2 regions of the Glutamicibacter sp. M10 genome follow, and region 1 is predicted to be linked to the other one. Evidence: riboswitches for the same ligand, from Rfam matches in the RefSeq annotation. Region 1 holds a riboswitch; the other holds the start of a gene.

Region 1 (7,970 bases):
GCTGCTTCAGATTTAATGCTGTTGGTGATTCATGAAATGGAATCTGTCGAAGGACAGTCATGGTGTATCTCCTGAAGGCGGAGGGTCATCCCATGGTGCTGGCCAGAGGCCGCCAAATTTCATCATCGCAGTAATTAGTCCCGAGGTACAGCGTCCACAGTGAATACGCAGGCTGCCCCGGACCCTAGGCCTAAGGTCCGGGGCAGCCGGCTGTCGCGCTGAGGTACCTTGGGCTACTTATGCGCCTTTTGCTCCAGAACCTTATCCGTGGCTGGAATATCGCGATGGCCAAACGCCTGAGCATCTCGGTAGGCCGCGGCTTCATAGCGTTCCTGGGCCACCTTGCCCACGTGCGCCATACGTAGCGCTTGGTGCCTCGGGTGGCGGCGGATCACGAGGTAGGCAATACCCAGTAGCAGGAACCAGATGGGTGTGACCAGTAGGGCAACAAGAGTATCTGGCTGAGTGGTCAAGGCCCACAGAATAAATCCGAAGAAGCCCAGAACTATGTACGGCATCACTCGACCACCGGGAACCTTGTAGGCCGACGCATCGTGCAGGTGAGGGCGGCGGGCGCGGAACACCAGGTAACTGAGCAGAATGATCGTCCATACAAACATGAAGCACAAAGCCGAAACGGTAGTAACCAACGTGAAGGCTCCCATCACCGAATCGCCACTGTAGAGCAGGACAACCCCGGCCAGCAGGAACATGCACGAGAACATCAGGGCGTTCTTGGGAACTTTGCGGTGCGAAAGCTTGGCAAAGCTCTTTGGAGCATCGTTTTCTAGGGCTAGGCCGCGCAGCATGCGGGAAGTGGAGTAGATGCCGGAATTGGCGCTGGAGGTCGCGGAAGTGAGCACCACAAAGTTGATGATGCCGGCCGCCCCAGCCAGCCCGGCTAGGGTGAACATCCCGACAAATGGCGAGTTTTCCGGGGAGAACAGCTTCCATGGTTGGACAGTCATCAAGATGATCAAGGCGCCGACGTAGAAGAACAGAATGCGGATCGGGATGGAGTTGATGGCCTTGGGCAGGGTCTTCTCAGGATCCTTTGTTTCGGCGGCAGTTGTACCCACTAATTCGATGCCCACAAAAGCAAATACGGCGATTTGGAACCCTGCGACAAAGCCCATGAAGCCCGTAGGGAACATTCCGCCATTGGCCCACAGATTACTCACCGATGCGGTGGCACCATTGTGTTGGAACCCGGTGATGATCATGACTAGCCCAATAATGATCAGTGCGCCGATGGCGATGATCTTGATCAGCGCGAACCAGAATTCGGTTTCGCCGAAGGCTTTCACGGTGGCCAGATTCAGCACGAGTAGTAGCGCGATGCAGCCCAGAGCGGGAATCCATAGTGGTAGCTCACCCCACCAGTAAGCAACGTAGTGGGCGATGGCCACGACGTCGGCAATGCCGGTGACCACCCAGCAGAACCAATAGGTCCAGCCGGTGAAGAACGCCGCCCAGGGCCCAGCAGGTCTCCTGCGAAGTCGGCGAAAGTCTTGTAATTGAGGTTGCTCAGCAGTAGCTCGCCCATCGCCCGCATGACGAAGAAGAGCATGAAGCCGATGATGATGTAGACAAAGATGACTGACGGGCCGGCGACGGAGATCGTTTTACCCGAACCCATGAACAGGCCGGTGCCGATGGCACCGCCAATGGCGATGAGCTGGATGTGTCGGTTTGATAGTCCGCGTTCAAGTGTGGGATCAGAACTGGTGGTACTCATGCTGGTTGCCTTCCAGGAGTGTGGCGTGACGCCTAGCAACTTGCTTTGCTCAAGATGCCAGATTCGCCGACTCCGGGAAGGCAACGTCAGCTCGCTGCGCTAAGAGCAGCTACTGCCTATGCCACTGGAGAGAGCCGTCGAATCTAATGCGCACAAAGCGTCACTGTTCGTGGTCCCTCCCCAATCTGTATATGAACCTGAGAGTTTTCACTTCAACCCGACTACTGGGCGAAGCTTGCTCCTTCGGTGAGCGCAGTTCATTCTGCGCTGCTTTCCAGAGTTGCCTTCTCGTGGCGGTACGGGGGCCTGAGAGTTTCCCGGGGAGGAAATTGCTCCTACGGCGCCCGCCCTTGGTGAGGGCGGGACTCTCCCGCCACGTATCAATGGCATTGTGGTGATTACCGTCACAGTATGCCCTGAGCGGTGAATGTGACGCAAGTCTCATGGCGCAAGGTTTCTTTGGGGGCCGTACCGAGACATTAGTGATACCAAACCGAGGCAGTATCTTTATATCCGGACTCTTGATTAAAGGTCGGGTCAGTTTCATCATTGTGGACGGGAGAGAGGACCCCACAATGAAACCCATTCTCAAGTCGCTATCCAAGGGTGGCGCAGTACTGGCAGCGAGGCTTCTGCTTACCAGCAGTGCAGTTGCCATCGCAGCACCACCTGATCATGCAGGACGTCCGGATCATGTCGGCCCACCGGGCCATGCAGGTCCGCCGAGTTGGGCGCCGGCACCGGAGCATGCCGGACCACCAACTGCCAAGCCAACTCCGACACCTGAGCCAACGGAACCAACCGAAGATCCGGGGGTACCTGGCGTACCGTTTCGCTGTACAACGTCACCTTTGACCTGCCGCAAGACTGGGAAATCGTTGAAGATTGTGAATATGGATGCCAAGACGAGTATTCGGTCTACAAGATCTTGGATTCAAAGAAGAATCTCGCATTGGATCTTGAAACGACTAGTTTCAGGGACACTGACAACCCGAACACCTATAAGCGCGAGGTGCTCGACTCGGCCCCAGCGCCTGATTTGCAGTACGCACCGACCAGTGTGGTCTCCTACTACCGGGAAGCCAGCCTCGGCGACAGGGATTTGAGTGTTGCCGTCATCATCGATGATGTATGGCAAAACTGGACCGAAGCACCGGCAATTGATTACTTCAAAACCAGTGCCGAGGAAACCCCAATCATGGCCATGAATCCTGAGTACCTGCACGCACTGGGACTTGATGAGGACGGGGATACCACCCTCGACGAGGCCAAGACTTTCGTGGCAAGTGAGCAGTACTCAACTCTGAAGAAAGTCCTGACCAGCGTCAGGGAGACTCCGTAACCGCCGGGCTATTTGCCAAAGCTGCGAAGGCGCAGTGAGTTGGCAACCACCAGAACGGAGCTGGCTGCCATAGCGGCACCAGCAATCATTGGATTGAGCAAACCCAAGGCCGCGATCGGGATACCCGCAGTGTTGTAGGCGAAAGCCCAGAACAGGTTCATCTTGATCGTGGCCAAGGTTTTGTCCGATAGATCAATGGCGGCAGCGACCTGATGAAGGTCATTGCCCATCAGAGTAATATCTGCAGCTTCAATGGCAACGTCGGTGCCGGAGCCCATGGCGATGCCGAGATCGGCTTGAGCCAACGCCGGAGCGTCGTTCACACCGTCACCCACCATGGCCACAACCTTGCCCTGCTCCTGCAGCGAAGAGATAGCCTTGGCCTTTTCGCTTGGCAGTACACCAGCAAAAACATCGTCAGACTTGATGCCAACTTGTGTTGCCACCTTGGCGGCCACCGATGGGTTATCACCGGTAAGTAAAACTACCCGCAGACCACGGGATTGCAGTTCATTGATCGCTTCTGAAGAAGTTTCTTTGACTTGATCACCAACGGAAATCACCGCTTGGAACTGGGCATCGACCGCAACCAGAATCGCAGTGGCGCCGGCTGCTTCAGCCTCTTCGAGCAAAGAGCGGGCCGAGGAATCAAGTAGCGTTCCCTGGGCTTCAAGCCAGCTGGGCCGGCCAACAACAATGGTCTTCCCAGCCACGGTTCCCGATACTCCGCCACCGGGCTCCGAGCGGAAATTACTCACCTCGGGAAGCGTGCCAACGTTGGCACCGGCGGTGGCGATAGCCTGGGCAATTGGATGTTCTGAATGGTGTTCCACTGCTGCGGTCAACAGCAAAACTTCAGTTGCGTCCACTCCAGCGGCGGTGGTTGTGCCCGTATGTGTCATCACTCCGGTGGTGACGGTGCCGGTCTTATCTAGAACAATCGTGTCCAGTTTGCGTGTGTCTTCCAAAACCTGTGGGCCACGGATCAAGATACCCAGTTGAGCTCCACGGCCGGTACCCACCAACAAACCGATGGGGGTGGCAAGACCTAAAGCACAAGGGCAAGCAATGACTAGCACAGCAACAGCTGCACTGAATGCTTGGTATGGATCAGCGGAAACCAGCCACCAAATAACAAAGGTGAGTACTGCGATGCCCAGAACAATCGGCACAAAGACGGCCGAGATGCGATCGGCAAGCCGCGCAATGGGTGCCTTGCCGGACTGTGCCTCGGAGACTAGCTTGCCCATCTGGGCCAGGGTTGTTTCTTCACCTACGCGGGTGGCTTCAATTACTAGACGGCCAGAAGTGTTCAGGGTTGCACCGGTAACTTCGGAGCCCACGCGAACCTGTTGCGGTACGGATTCGCCAGTGAGCAATGAGGTATCTACCGCGCTATCACCGTGGGTGACCGTGCCATCGGTGGCGATTTTCTCACCGGGGCGCACCACAAAGTGATCTCCTGGCTGCAATGCACTGGCCGAGATCTTCACTTCTTGGCCATCACGCAGCAGTACAGCTTCCTTCGCTCCCAGACTGAGCAAAGATTTCAGCGCGTCAGATGCCGACGTCTTGGCGCGATGCTCCAGAAAGCGTCCAAGCAACAGCAAGGTAGCCACAACGCCTGCGGTCTCAAAGTAGAGGGCATGCTCGCTCATGGGCATGCCAACGTGCGCCGTCATCTGCGGATCCAGAACAAGCTGGATTGCCGAGAAGAGATAGGCGGCCAGCACACCGAGAGACACCAAGGTATCCATGGTGGAGGACAGATGCCGGGCGTTGATTGCTGTTGCCTTATGGAAAGGCCACGCACCATAGAAGACCACTGGGGTGGCCAGGGCAAAGGCTACCCATCCCCAATGCGGGAACTGCGAGGCCGGGATCATGGAGATCACAAACAGCGGGATGGTGAACACCGCCGAAACGATCAGCCGTCGCAGCAGATGGTTGGGGACCAAATGCTCATGACCCGAATGTTCATCCCTATCATGGTGATGCTCAGGCTGTACTGGCTTTTTTACCGAGGCGCCGTAGCCGGCAGCTTCAACGGTATTGATCAGCGTTTCGTCGCTGACATCCACCGGTACCTGAACCTTTGCTGTTTCCAGCGGGAGGTTTACCAAGGCGCTGACACCGGGCAGCTTGCCCAGTTTGCGTTCCACTCGGTTCACGCAGGAAGCGCACGTCATGCCTTGAATATCAAGATCGACGGTACGCAGTTCTGCGATTGGCTTCTGGGGTGCGTGGGAGCTCATTATTTCTACCTTGCACTTTCTGGCCCGTTGTTTACGGGCTGTGCCTGGCGCGGGTGGCTAGGCGTTGATTGCTTCGAGGGTGTAACCGGCCTCGTCGATCGCTTCGCGCAGGCTTGCTTCGCTCAGCTGCTGCGTTGCGGTGACGGTGGCCGTGGAGATGCCCTTGGCATCGAGTACGACGTCGACGTTTTGTACGCCGGAAAGTTCCTTGAGTTCTTCGGTGACCGAGGCGACGCAGTGGCCGCACGTCATGCCGGAGATCTTCAGTTCCGTTTGGATGTTTAGGGGAGTTGCCTGATCACGAGTGGTGATCTGTAGGCCCTGGGAGGTCTTCGAGTTGTTCTCATTGGAGCATCCGCAGTTGCATTCGTGGCTCATGATCTTGCTCTCTTTCGATGAATTTTGTGTGAATCGGAAATCTAGGCGAAAAAACGCTTAGCGGACCAGCCTCGATATTGCGGCGGTGGCCTCAGAGATTTTCTCCTGCACAATGCTCGGGTCCCCGGTTTCCAGCGAAGACTTCGCAGCATCAACCACACAATGGCCGATGTGGTCATCGATCAGCTGCACGCTGACCTTGTGTAATGCTGCGTTGATCGCCGAAATCTGGGTCAAGATATCGATGCAGTATTTGTCTTCATCAACCATCTTGGCCACTCCGCGAACTTGGCCTTCAATACGTTTCAGTCGGCGTTCCAGCGCGGCTTTATCCGCGTGGTAGCCATGATGTTGTGCATGCTCATCAACGCTCTGCGTGGTTTCCATACTCCTAGAATACCCCTATGGGGTATTAAGTCAAGTACCCCCTAGGGGTATTCAACCTCCCTACTTAAGTCCACGAAGCACGATAAGATTTCACCCGTGAGCCACAACGACCTGCACGTGCGTCCGATTACCAGCGCCGAACACTCAGTTTTCCTTGAGACCGCCCTCGACGTCAGCTTTTTGCAGCGTCCAGAATGGGCCCGAGTCAAGGGCGGCTGGCGTGGTGAATCCATCGGCTGGTTTGACCAAGACGAACTGGTAGGCACCGCGCTAGTACTGCACCGCGCTGCCCCAGTCATCAAGAAGACCCTGGCCTATGTGCCGGATGGTCCAGTGATTGACTTCCAGGCGCACCCAGCCGAAAAGGTCATCCGCCCGCTGGCTGCGTACCTGCGCAACCGTGGTGCCTTCCAGCTGAAGATGGGCCCAGGCCGCGAAGTACGCACCTGGGCAGCCGGCGCTGTACGCAAAAACCTTGGCAAGGAAGGCTTCGCCCAACTTTCTGACCTAGAGCTGAAAAGCTCGTCGGCCCAGGCACTGGCCTTGAACGACGCCCTGCTAGACCTGGGGTTCACCAAGGAAGACGTCGGCCTAGACTTCGGCGCAGGCCAGCCCGAATACGTCGCTCGGGTAGCACTGCAGGATGAAAATGGCACCCAGCTGGACGTTGAGCAGGTGATGGCCAGCTACTCCGCGACCACCCGCAACGAAACTCGTAAGGCGCTCAAGAGCACCTTGGAAGTTGAAGTGGGAGACACCGCGGACATGGCTCGATTCCATGCCCTGTACAACACCACCGCAGACCGCCAAGACTTCACCGGCCGTCCACTGAGCTACTTCGAGACCATGCACAAGGTGCTCAACGAAGCCGTTCCAGGTTCTTGCACTCTGTACATCGCGAGTAATGAAGGCGTGGATTTGGCCGCCTCCATTGTGATCCGCTCTTCTAACCTGGCGTGGTACCTGTACGGTGCCTCCTCCAATGAGCAGCGCAAACTCTTTGCCCCTAAGGCGATCATGAACCGCATGGTGGAAGACTCCATCGCTGCCGGTTGCCGCTACCTTGACCAGGGTGGCGTGAGTGCAACCTTGGATAAGGAACACCACCTCTCGGGTCTGACCAAGTTCAAAACCAATACCGGCTGTGACATCGTGCAGACCAACGGCGAATGGGACCTAGCGCTGAACAAGCCGCTGGCCTGGGCCTTCGAAAAGTACATGAACTGGCGCAAGAAGTAGGGAAAACAGTACTCATGGCAATCGAAGAAACCCAGCCATTCGTCCCCGTCATTCTCGGCGGCGACATTGGCACCTACACCCTGGCGCGCGAATTTTATGAAGCCTACGGCGTTCGCTCGGTAGTCCTGCCCGCAGCAGGCAACGGTGTTATCGAGCATTCGGTAGCCATCGAACTGCGCCCCATCGGCTCCATGGCTGATGAAGACCGCGTTGTGGCAGCACTGATCGGGTTGGCTGCAGAGCTGACCGCAAACTCTGCACGCCCACTGATGCTCTTTGGCTCGTTGGACTTCCACATCATGCTCATTGCCAAGCACCGTGAGCAGCTCGAAGCACACTTCGTGATTCCCTACCCAGAGCGGGAGATCATTGAAGCGGCCGCGCTGAAGGAGAACTTCTACGCGCTGGCAGAAAAGTTTGAGATCGCGCACCCACGCACCGCCGTGTACTACCCTGCCAATGACCTTGAACTCATGGCCAAGGAGTTCACCTATCCGATGATCGGTAAGCCATCAAGCTCCGCGGATTGGATCGCCGCGAAGTTCGAGGGCAAACAGAAAATCCACACCATCAATAACCGTGATGATCTGGAAAGTCTGTTATCCAAGATTGACGCCAGTGGTTACACCTC
Region 2 (7,970 bases), 360 kb from region 1:
CCCGGGCCAACCCACGACGCCCGCAGCTGGACTTTTGATCTAGATCCAGACGGGAAAGATCCAGTTCTAGGCACCGAACGAATCCAAGAAAACTACTTCAAGCGCTTTGCTGACTACCCTCGTGGCATCACCGTTCCGGCCATCGTGGATATCCCATCCGGTGCCGTTGTCACCAATGAGTACCCACAAATCACCTGGGACCTATCCACCCAGTGGAAAGAATTCCATCGCGAGGGTGCACCAAATTTGGTGCCGGAAGATCAGCTAGATGAAATGCTTCCGCTGATCAAGCGGATCTTCACCGAAGTGAACAACGGCGTATATCGCGCAGGATTTGCTGGGGATCAGAAATCCTACAGCGACGCTTACGATCGTCTTTTTGATACGTTGGATTTCCTGGAAGAGCGACTTGCTACCCGTCGTTTCTTGATGGGGGACTACATCACCGAAGCGGACGTACGTCTGTTTACTACCTTGGTGCGTTTTGATCCGGTGTATCACGGTCATTTCAAGACCAACCGCAACAAGCTGGTCGAGATGCCTAACCTTTGGGGTTATGCCCGTGATCTGTTCCAGACCCCTGGTTTTGGTGACACCATCGACTTTGAACAGATCAAGGCTCACTACTACGTGGTGCATGAAGACATTAACCCAACCCAGATCATCCCGAAGGGTCCAGTGCTAGAAAACTGGTTAGAACTCTCGGGTCGTGATCAGTTGGCCGATAACGGTCCGTTCCTCAACGGCACCGCACCGGGTGAAGTTCGAGCCGAAGAGCGCGTGCAAGCCGGCCACAACCCGTTGTACTCGGCATAGCTAGTAGAACGCTTAGGCTAAGTGGTCTTAACCCTGGGTTCGGGTGACGTTTTGAAATCGTCAAAACCTGCCAGCTCAGGGGTTTTCCATTTCTTGAGCTTTTCTTCAGTTTTAGTTTTGAGTCGAACCGTCAGCGACATGGCCCGATAGGTAGGTCAGAGGCAGGCATCAGGCGTGGCAGGATTAAAGCATGACGATCATTGCAGCTGCAGATGGATCCGCCCTAGGTAACCCAGGGCCGGCCGGTTGGGCCTGGTACGTGGATGACAATAATTGGGCGGCCGGTGGTTGGGACCACGGAACAAACAATATGGGGGAGCTGCAAGCAGTCCTTGAACTCTTCCGGGCCACCGCACACCTGCCTGATGAAGAGCTAAAGATCCTCTGTGATTCGCAGTACGCCATCAATTGCATCAGCAAATGGATGCCGGGCTGGAAGAAGCGCGGCTGGAAAAAGCCGATGGAAAACAGGTGTTGAACCAAGACATCCTCAAAGAACTTGATTCGGCCATTGTCGGCCGCAAGTACACCTTTGAATGGGTCAAGGGTCATGCCGGGCATGACCTGAACGAGGCTGCCGACGAACGTGCTCGCGCAGCGGCCACCGCTCATCAAAGGGGAACTTCCCCTGACGCTGGCCCCGGTTACATCGTGGGAAGCGCACAAGCGCCAGCCGCGGCAAGTGCTTCCACTACGTCCGCGCCGGCAGAGCCAGTTGAGCCAGCTCACGAAGCCGAACAACCCGCACAGGTATCTGCGCTAGTGTCAACATCCGGGGACTTTGCCGCGACGGTTTATGAGCTGGAGCAAGGATTCCTCGACCCACAAATCCGCACCAGCTTTACTGAGATCGCCGACTTCTTGCACCCCAGCTACCAAGAGGTGACCCGCCACGGTGGGCTACTGGATGTAGCAACCATCGGCACCCTGTTGAGTTCCGGATCCTCCCTGCCCACCACGGGGCAGATGCAGGTTCTGGCCACCCGACAGATCAGTGAAGAAATGGTGTTGCTGGCCTACCGAATGAAGCCAAGCGACTCTGAAGTTTTGGTGGTCTCCTCCTGGTGGCAACTAGGCGAACAGGGCTGGAAGCTTCGCTTCCGTCAGGAAACTATCGAGCAGTCCGCATAGCGGCCAGTGCGAGATTAGAGGCTTAAAGAACTGTGGTCCACCGAGAAAAATTCTCGGTGGACCACAGCTGTACCCGATGCTATTTATTCGTAGTGCCCGGGGCGGGTTTCGATAATGCCCTTTTTGTAATTGATGCGGTTGACCAGCCAGGTCACTGCCCAGAGCAGTACGCCAATAACCAGCAATAGGCCGGCAATTTCGTACTGCACCCAGTCCTCGCGCGAACGGGCCCACGGGCCGGCGAGGAACAGGCAGAAGGCTACGCCGAGAATCGGGATGACGGTCGGGGTACGGAAGGCATCTTCCGGTGCCTTTTCGCGGCGCAAGACCAGCAATGAAACATTAACTACGGCGAAGACGCAGAGCAACAGCAGTGCTGTGGTTCCACCCAGCGAGCCAACAATGCCGTTCTCGCTATCCAAGTTGACGTAAGCCACCAAAGCAATGGCCAGCGCGGTGCTGAACAAGATGGCTACCCAAGGGGAGCGGCGGGTGGAGTGCACCTTGCCCAAGAACTGCGGGAGCACGCCTTGACGGGCCATGCCGTAGAGCAATCGGCTTGCCATCAGCATGTTCATCAGCGCGGTGTTGACCACGGCAAAAACGGTCAAGAACGGGAAGATAGCGTCCACCGGAATGTTCGGGGCGCCCAGGCGCACCACGTCCAGCAAGATACCGGCATCTGGATTCTTCGGGTTCAGCAAGTCGCCGGTAGGGATCACCATGATCACGGTAACTGCCACGAGCATGTAGATCACTGCACACAAACCCAGACCAATAAACATGATCTTCGGGAATACCTTGTTTGGGTTCTTGGTTTCTTCCACCAAGTTCACCGAGTCTTCAAAACCAACCATGGCGAAGAAGGCGATGGCGGTACCCATGGTTACCGCGGCAAAAAGACTGCGGTCCGACGGGGTCTCGAAGACTACAAGACGGCTGATATCACCCTGACCGGACGCAATAACAGAGAAGCCGATGCCGATGATCACTGCCATGATGGCCAGCGAAATAATGGTCAAGACGAGGTTGAACCTGACGCTCTCACCCACACCTCGCAAGTTGATCAGCGCAAGGATCACGATGATGGCAATGGCAGCCCACATGCCCGCTTGTGGCGTGGTGGGGACACCATCAATGAACTGGCCAAAACCGATCAGAAGGTTCTGACCAACCAAGGTTGCTGAGGTCGCGGCACTAGTAATGCCTGAACAGGCCACGGTGAAAGCCACGATGAAAGTGACAAAATGGATGCCAAAAGCTTTGTGCACGTACAGAGCCGCGCCAGCGGCGTGTGGGTACTTGGTGACCAGTTCGAGGTAGCTAAAAGCGGTCAAAGTTGCGATGGCAAAAGCAACGAGGAACGGCAACCAGGCCGCGCCACCCACTTGGCCAGCAACCTTACCGGTGATGGCAAAAATGCCTGCGCCGATGATATCGCCCATGATGAGGAATAGCAGCAGCTTGGGGCCGATCACCCGCTTGAGTTCTGTATCCTGGCCCTGGGGTACTGGCGTGTCACTATTCACAGTCATGCGATCGAGATCATCTCCTTCAGTAGTAGGTGGCAAGCATGACAAATTTAGTTGTTGCACCCATAGTCGGCAAACCGTCTTCTGAGTTGGCTCACAGTATCACGAGTCCAAAGGTTGCAAAATGACGATAAGCGGTACTACGCCCCTCTAGCTGTGACCTGACATACGGATGGGATCTTAGTAGCATGTTGGCGAGCCAAGTGAGAATTGCGCTGGATCCGACTAGGGTTAGTTGAAAAGCGACAAGCACTTTAAGGACGTAGATGGACTCGGTGATTAGCGAAGATTTCGCACCTTTGGCTCAAGCTCTGGAAGCACGAGCTGCTGAAGAAGAAAACTACTCGGCACAGCTCGCTGTTTATCACCGGGGTGAACTCGTGCTCAGCCACAGCGTCGGTGAGCATTTAGCGGCGGATGCACTGACCTGTGTCTTCTCGTGTACCAAAGGCATGGGCGCACTGGTCATCGCCTTACTCGTCCAAGATGGCCTGATTGATCCAGCTGCCCCAATGACCACCTACTGGCCAGAATTTGGCGCCGGTGGAAAGAATAAGCTCACCGTTGGCGAGGTGCTCAGTCACCAGGCTGGCGTTCTTGGTGTTCCCGGCGGTGTACCAAGTGAAGTCCTACTGAACTCGGCTGAATATGCCAAGGTTCTGGCGTCCATGCCAAGCATCTGGCCGCTGGGTCAGAACATCGTTGGATATCACGCCATCACCATGGGCGTACTGATGGAAGAACTGGTTCGCCGCGTCGCCGGCAAAGAGCTTAAAGATGTTTTTGAAGAGCGCATCCGTAAACCTCTGTCGGCAGACGTTTATATCGGACAAGACCCGTCACTGGAATCACGCTACCGAGATGTCTTAGCTGGCGTTGAAGCGCCAAGCGAATTTTTGATCCCTTCTCGCCAGCTGGCCTGGCGGTAAACTCCGCCTCCGGATTCGCCTTGGCAGACGGTCCGGTTTACAACTGGCATGAGCTGGCCAACTCAGCCCAGGTACGTCAGATCGGTCCGGCGTCCATGGGTGCGGTAGCCAACGCTCAAGGCCTGGCCGGAATCTATGCCGCATCCTTCGGCGCCGTTCCATCCCTCGGCGCGATGCAAGGATTCCTCAGCGCGGACACCTGGTCACAGGTCTCCACCGAACTGGTTTACGGACTGGATCGAAGCAACGGTTTGTTGCAGGCTTTTGCCTTGGGATTCATGAAGGCTACCGCCCGCAATAATTACGGCTCCATCTTCGCCTACGGTCACGACGGAGCTAACTCATCTTTGGCCTTTGCCGACCCTGCCTACCAGCTCGGCTTTGGCTTCATTCCCTCACGCAACGAAGGACCCAAAGACACATCTACCGGGGTCAAGCTCAGTCAGCTGGCGCGCCAGCTGATCCTCGCCAAGAACGCCAAGGCTAAATCAAACTGAACCTTGGCAAACTGAACCTTGGCAGTGAACAGAAAAATTTAGCAGATACAAAAGTGAGATTGAAGTGAAGAAGTATTTGGCATTGGGTGATTCGTTCACCGAAGGCGTCGGCGACGTAGATTCGAATCGACCTAACCAGGTGCGCGGATGGGCCGACCGAGTCGCTGAAGTGCTCAGCGCGCAGGGCGACTGGGAATACGCCAACCTCGCGGTACGCGGAAAGAAAATCGGTCAGGTCATCAACCAGCAACTGGACCAAGGCCTGTCCATGAAGCCAGATCTGGTGAGCATCTACGCCGGCGGAAACGACATCTTGCGCCCCAGAGCAGATCTTGATGCGCTGATGCGTGGTTATGAAGGGATGGTCCGACGCTTCACCGAGGCCGGAAGCACCGTTGTACTCTTCACCGGTTTTGACACTGTCGAATCTCCCTTGTTCTCCAAGACCCGTCCGCGTACTGCGATCTATAACGAGAAAATTCGCGAGATTGCCGATAAGTACGGCGCGGTCATTGCGGACTACTGGCGTTGGCGCGAATTCTCAGACTTGCGTTATTGGTCTGTAGATCGCCTGCACATGAACGAGCTGGGACATGCACTGATGGCCGCGAGGGTTCTTGACGTTCTTGGACGACACCAGGTCACCGACGAAAACTGGGCAGATAAACTTCAGGCTCCGGTTCTGCCGGATCACGCGGTGAACTCTCGCGGCGAAAAGCTGAAGCAAGAATTGGGTTGGGCTACCGAACATTTGGTTCCTTGGGTTAGGCGCAGGCTCTCGGGCACATCCTCGGGTGATTCCTTGTCAGCAAGGTATCCGCAGTACGTTCAACTCACGGCGGTCACGAAGTAAAACTTTTGTGACAGTTCAACGCAGCGCGACTCTTTGACCTAAAGCGCGAGGCAGGTAACATGGTTGTGTGCTGCAGATCTAAGATCAGCAGCACACGCCATAGACGGATGGCGGGAGAGTCCCGTTCACACCATGGACGGGCGCCGTAGGAGCAATTCCTCCCCAGGAAACTCTCAGGCCCCCGTACCGCCATCACGAGGCAACTCTGGAAAGTAGCCGGCCAGATCCGGTTCACCGAAGGTGCAAGTGCTCGGCTTTGTTGGCCGAACACGTAAAACTCTCAGGTAGTGCAACAGGGATGGGGAGGCAAAGCGTCCTTCCTTTGGCATGCGCCAAGACAGATCCCGTGGAGACTCCAGCACCATGACCATCACGCAGACTTCGGCTTCTACGAACAGTGAATTCGTTACTCGCCACATCGGCCCGCGTCCTTCTGACGTCGCCACCATGCTTCAGACTCTTGGCTACGACAGCCTAGAATCACTGATTGATACCGCAGTTCCCGCAGATATCCGACAAGGTGCCGCACTGGATATTCCAGCAGCACTAAGTGAAACCGAAGCGCTGGCCCACCTGCGTGCGGTAGCCTCCAAAAACGTCATGAAGACCCAGATGATTGGTCAGGGCTTCTACGACACCCTCACCCCAGCGGTGATTCGACGCAACATTGTCGAAAACCCAGCCTGGTACACCGCTTACACCCCGTACCAGCCAGAAATCTCCCAGGGCCGCCTCGAAGCCCTACTGAACTTCCAGACCATGGTGATGGATCTGACCGGTCTGCCAATCGCCAACGCTTCTTTGCTGGACGAATCTTCGGCCGCCGCAGAAGCCGTGCTGATGATGCGCCGTGCTAACAAGAAGAAGGCCAAGGGCAAGACCGTCCTGGACTCCAACATCTTCCCGCAGACCATCAAGGTTGTGCAGGGCCGTGCCGACGCACTGGGCTTCGAAGTTGAAGTTGCTGACCTCTCCGCAGGCCTGCCAGAAGGCGACATCTCCGGCATCGTATTGCAGCAGCCAGGTAACAACGGCTCCATCGCAGAACACGCAAGCATCATCGCAGCCGCCAAGGACGCCGGCGCAATGGTCACCGTCATTGCTGACCTTTTGGCTTTGACCATGATCACCCCTCCGGGTGAACAAGGCGCCGATATCGCTGTGGGCAACACCCAGCGTTTTGGTGTTCCACTGTTCTTCGGTGGTCCACACGCGGCCTACATGGCCGTTGCCGATGGTCTGACCCGCTCGATGCCAGGGCGCTTGGTTGGTGTCTCGGTTGATGACGCTGGCGTTCCTGCCTACCGTCTGGCACTGCAGACTCGCGAGCAGCACATCCGCCGCGAGAAGGCGACCTCCAACATCTGTACCGCTCAGGCATTGTTGGCCATTTGTGCCTCGATGTACGCGGTGTACCACGGCCCAGCCGGGCTAAAGCAAATCGCAACCCGCGCCAACAACCACGCTCGCGTGATTGCCACCTCGCTGGTAGCAGGCGGCTTCACCCTCGCATCCAATACCTTCTTCGACACCGTTGTGGTGAACGTGAAGAACGCCGAGGAAATCATCTCCAAGGCGATCACCGCGGGCATCAACCTGCGCAAGGTCAACGACACCCAGGTTGGTATCTCCACCGATGAGGCCACCACCTCAAGCATCGTCAAATCCCTTCTTGAGGTCTTCGGCGTAGAGCTTTCGGCTCCAGAAGGCTTTGAGATCCCAGAGTCGCAGGTTCGCACCAGCGACTACCTGACCCACCCGATCTTCAACACCATCTCTTCCGAGACCCAGATGATGCGTTACCTGCGTCGTCTCTCGGACCGCGACCTGGCACTGGACCGCACCATGATCCCATTGGGGTCGTGCACCATGAAGCTGAACTCGGCTGCCGAAATGGAATCCATCACCTGGCCAGAGTTCGCTTCCATCCACCCTTACGCGCCGGCAGAGCAGACCGAAGGTTGGCGTGAACTGATCACCGACCTTGAAGGTCGACTGACCGCGATCACCGGTTACGCTGGCGTCTCCATCCAGCCAAACGCTGGTTCCCAGGGTGAATACGCGGGCCTGCTAGCCATCTCGGACTACCACGCATCACGCGGCGAGGGTCAGCGAAATGTCTGCCTGATCCCAGCCTCGGCTCACGGCACCAACGCGGCTTCCGCGGTACTGGCTGGCATGAAGGTTGTCGTTGTAAAGACTGCTGCCGATG

What was found. A riboswitch is a leader RNA that binds a small molecule or an ion and turns the genes downstream of it on or off. The one in region 1 is predicted to bind glycine.
Region 2: linked by a shared signal. The riboswitch ahead of gcvP (aminomethyl-transferring glycine dehydrogenase) and the one ahead of cycA (D-serine/D-alanine/glycine transporter) in region 1 are both predicted to bind glycine.

Annotation. Positions count from the first base shown of each region.
Region 1 covers NZ_CP104918.1:966,684-974,653, forward strand. Annotated here, with positions in the region: gene N6V40_RS04755 (4a-hydroxytetrahydrobiopterin dehydratase) at 1-61, opposite strand, end outside; partial or broken gene cycA (D-serine/D-alanine/glycine transporter) at 234-1,738, opposite strand; glycine riboswitch at 1,914-2,022, opposite strand; glycine riboswitch at 2,023-2,121, opposite strand; gene N6V40_RS04765 (hypothetical protein) at 2,375-2,587, opposite strand; gene N6V40_RS04770 (hypothetical protein) at 2,691-3,080, shown strand; gene N6V40_RS04775 (heavy metal translocating P-type ATPase) at 3,089-5,335, opposite strand; gene N6V40_RS04780 (heavy-metal-associated domain-containing protein) at 5,393-5,713, opposite strand; gene N6V40_RS04785 (metal-sensitive transcriptional regulator) at 5,771-6,100, opposite strand; gene N6V40_RS04790 (lipid II:glycine glycyltransferase FemX) at 6,197-7,339, shown strand; gene N6V40_RS04795 (carboxylate--amine ligase) at 7,354-7,970, shown strand, end outside.
Region 2 covers NZ_CP104918.1:1,329,226-1,337,195, forward strand. Annotated here, with positions in the region: gene N6V40_RS06500 (glutathione S-transferase C-terminal domain-containing protein) at 1-816, shown strand, start outside; partial or broken gene N6V40_RS06505 (RNase H family protein) at 1,007-1,947, shown strand; gene N6V40_RS06510 (APC family permease) at 2,031-3,482, opposite strand; gene N6V40_RS06515 (serine hydrolase domain-containing protein) at 3,746-4,408, shown strand; gene N6V40_RS06520 (serine hydrolase) at 4,429-4,905, shown strand; gene N6V40_RS06525 (SGNH/GDSL hydrolase family protein) at 4,970-5,758, shown strand; glycine riboswitch at 5,860-5,957, shown strand; gene gcvP (aminomethyl-transferring glycine dehydrogenase) at 6,122-7,970, shown strand, end outside.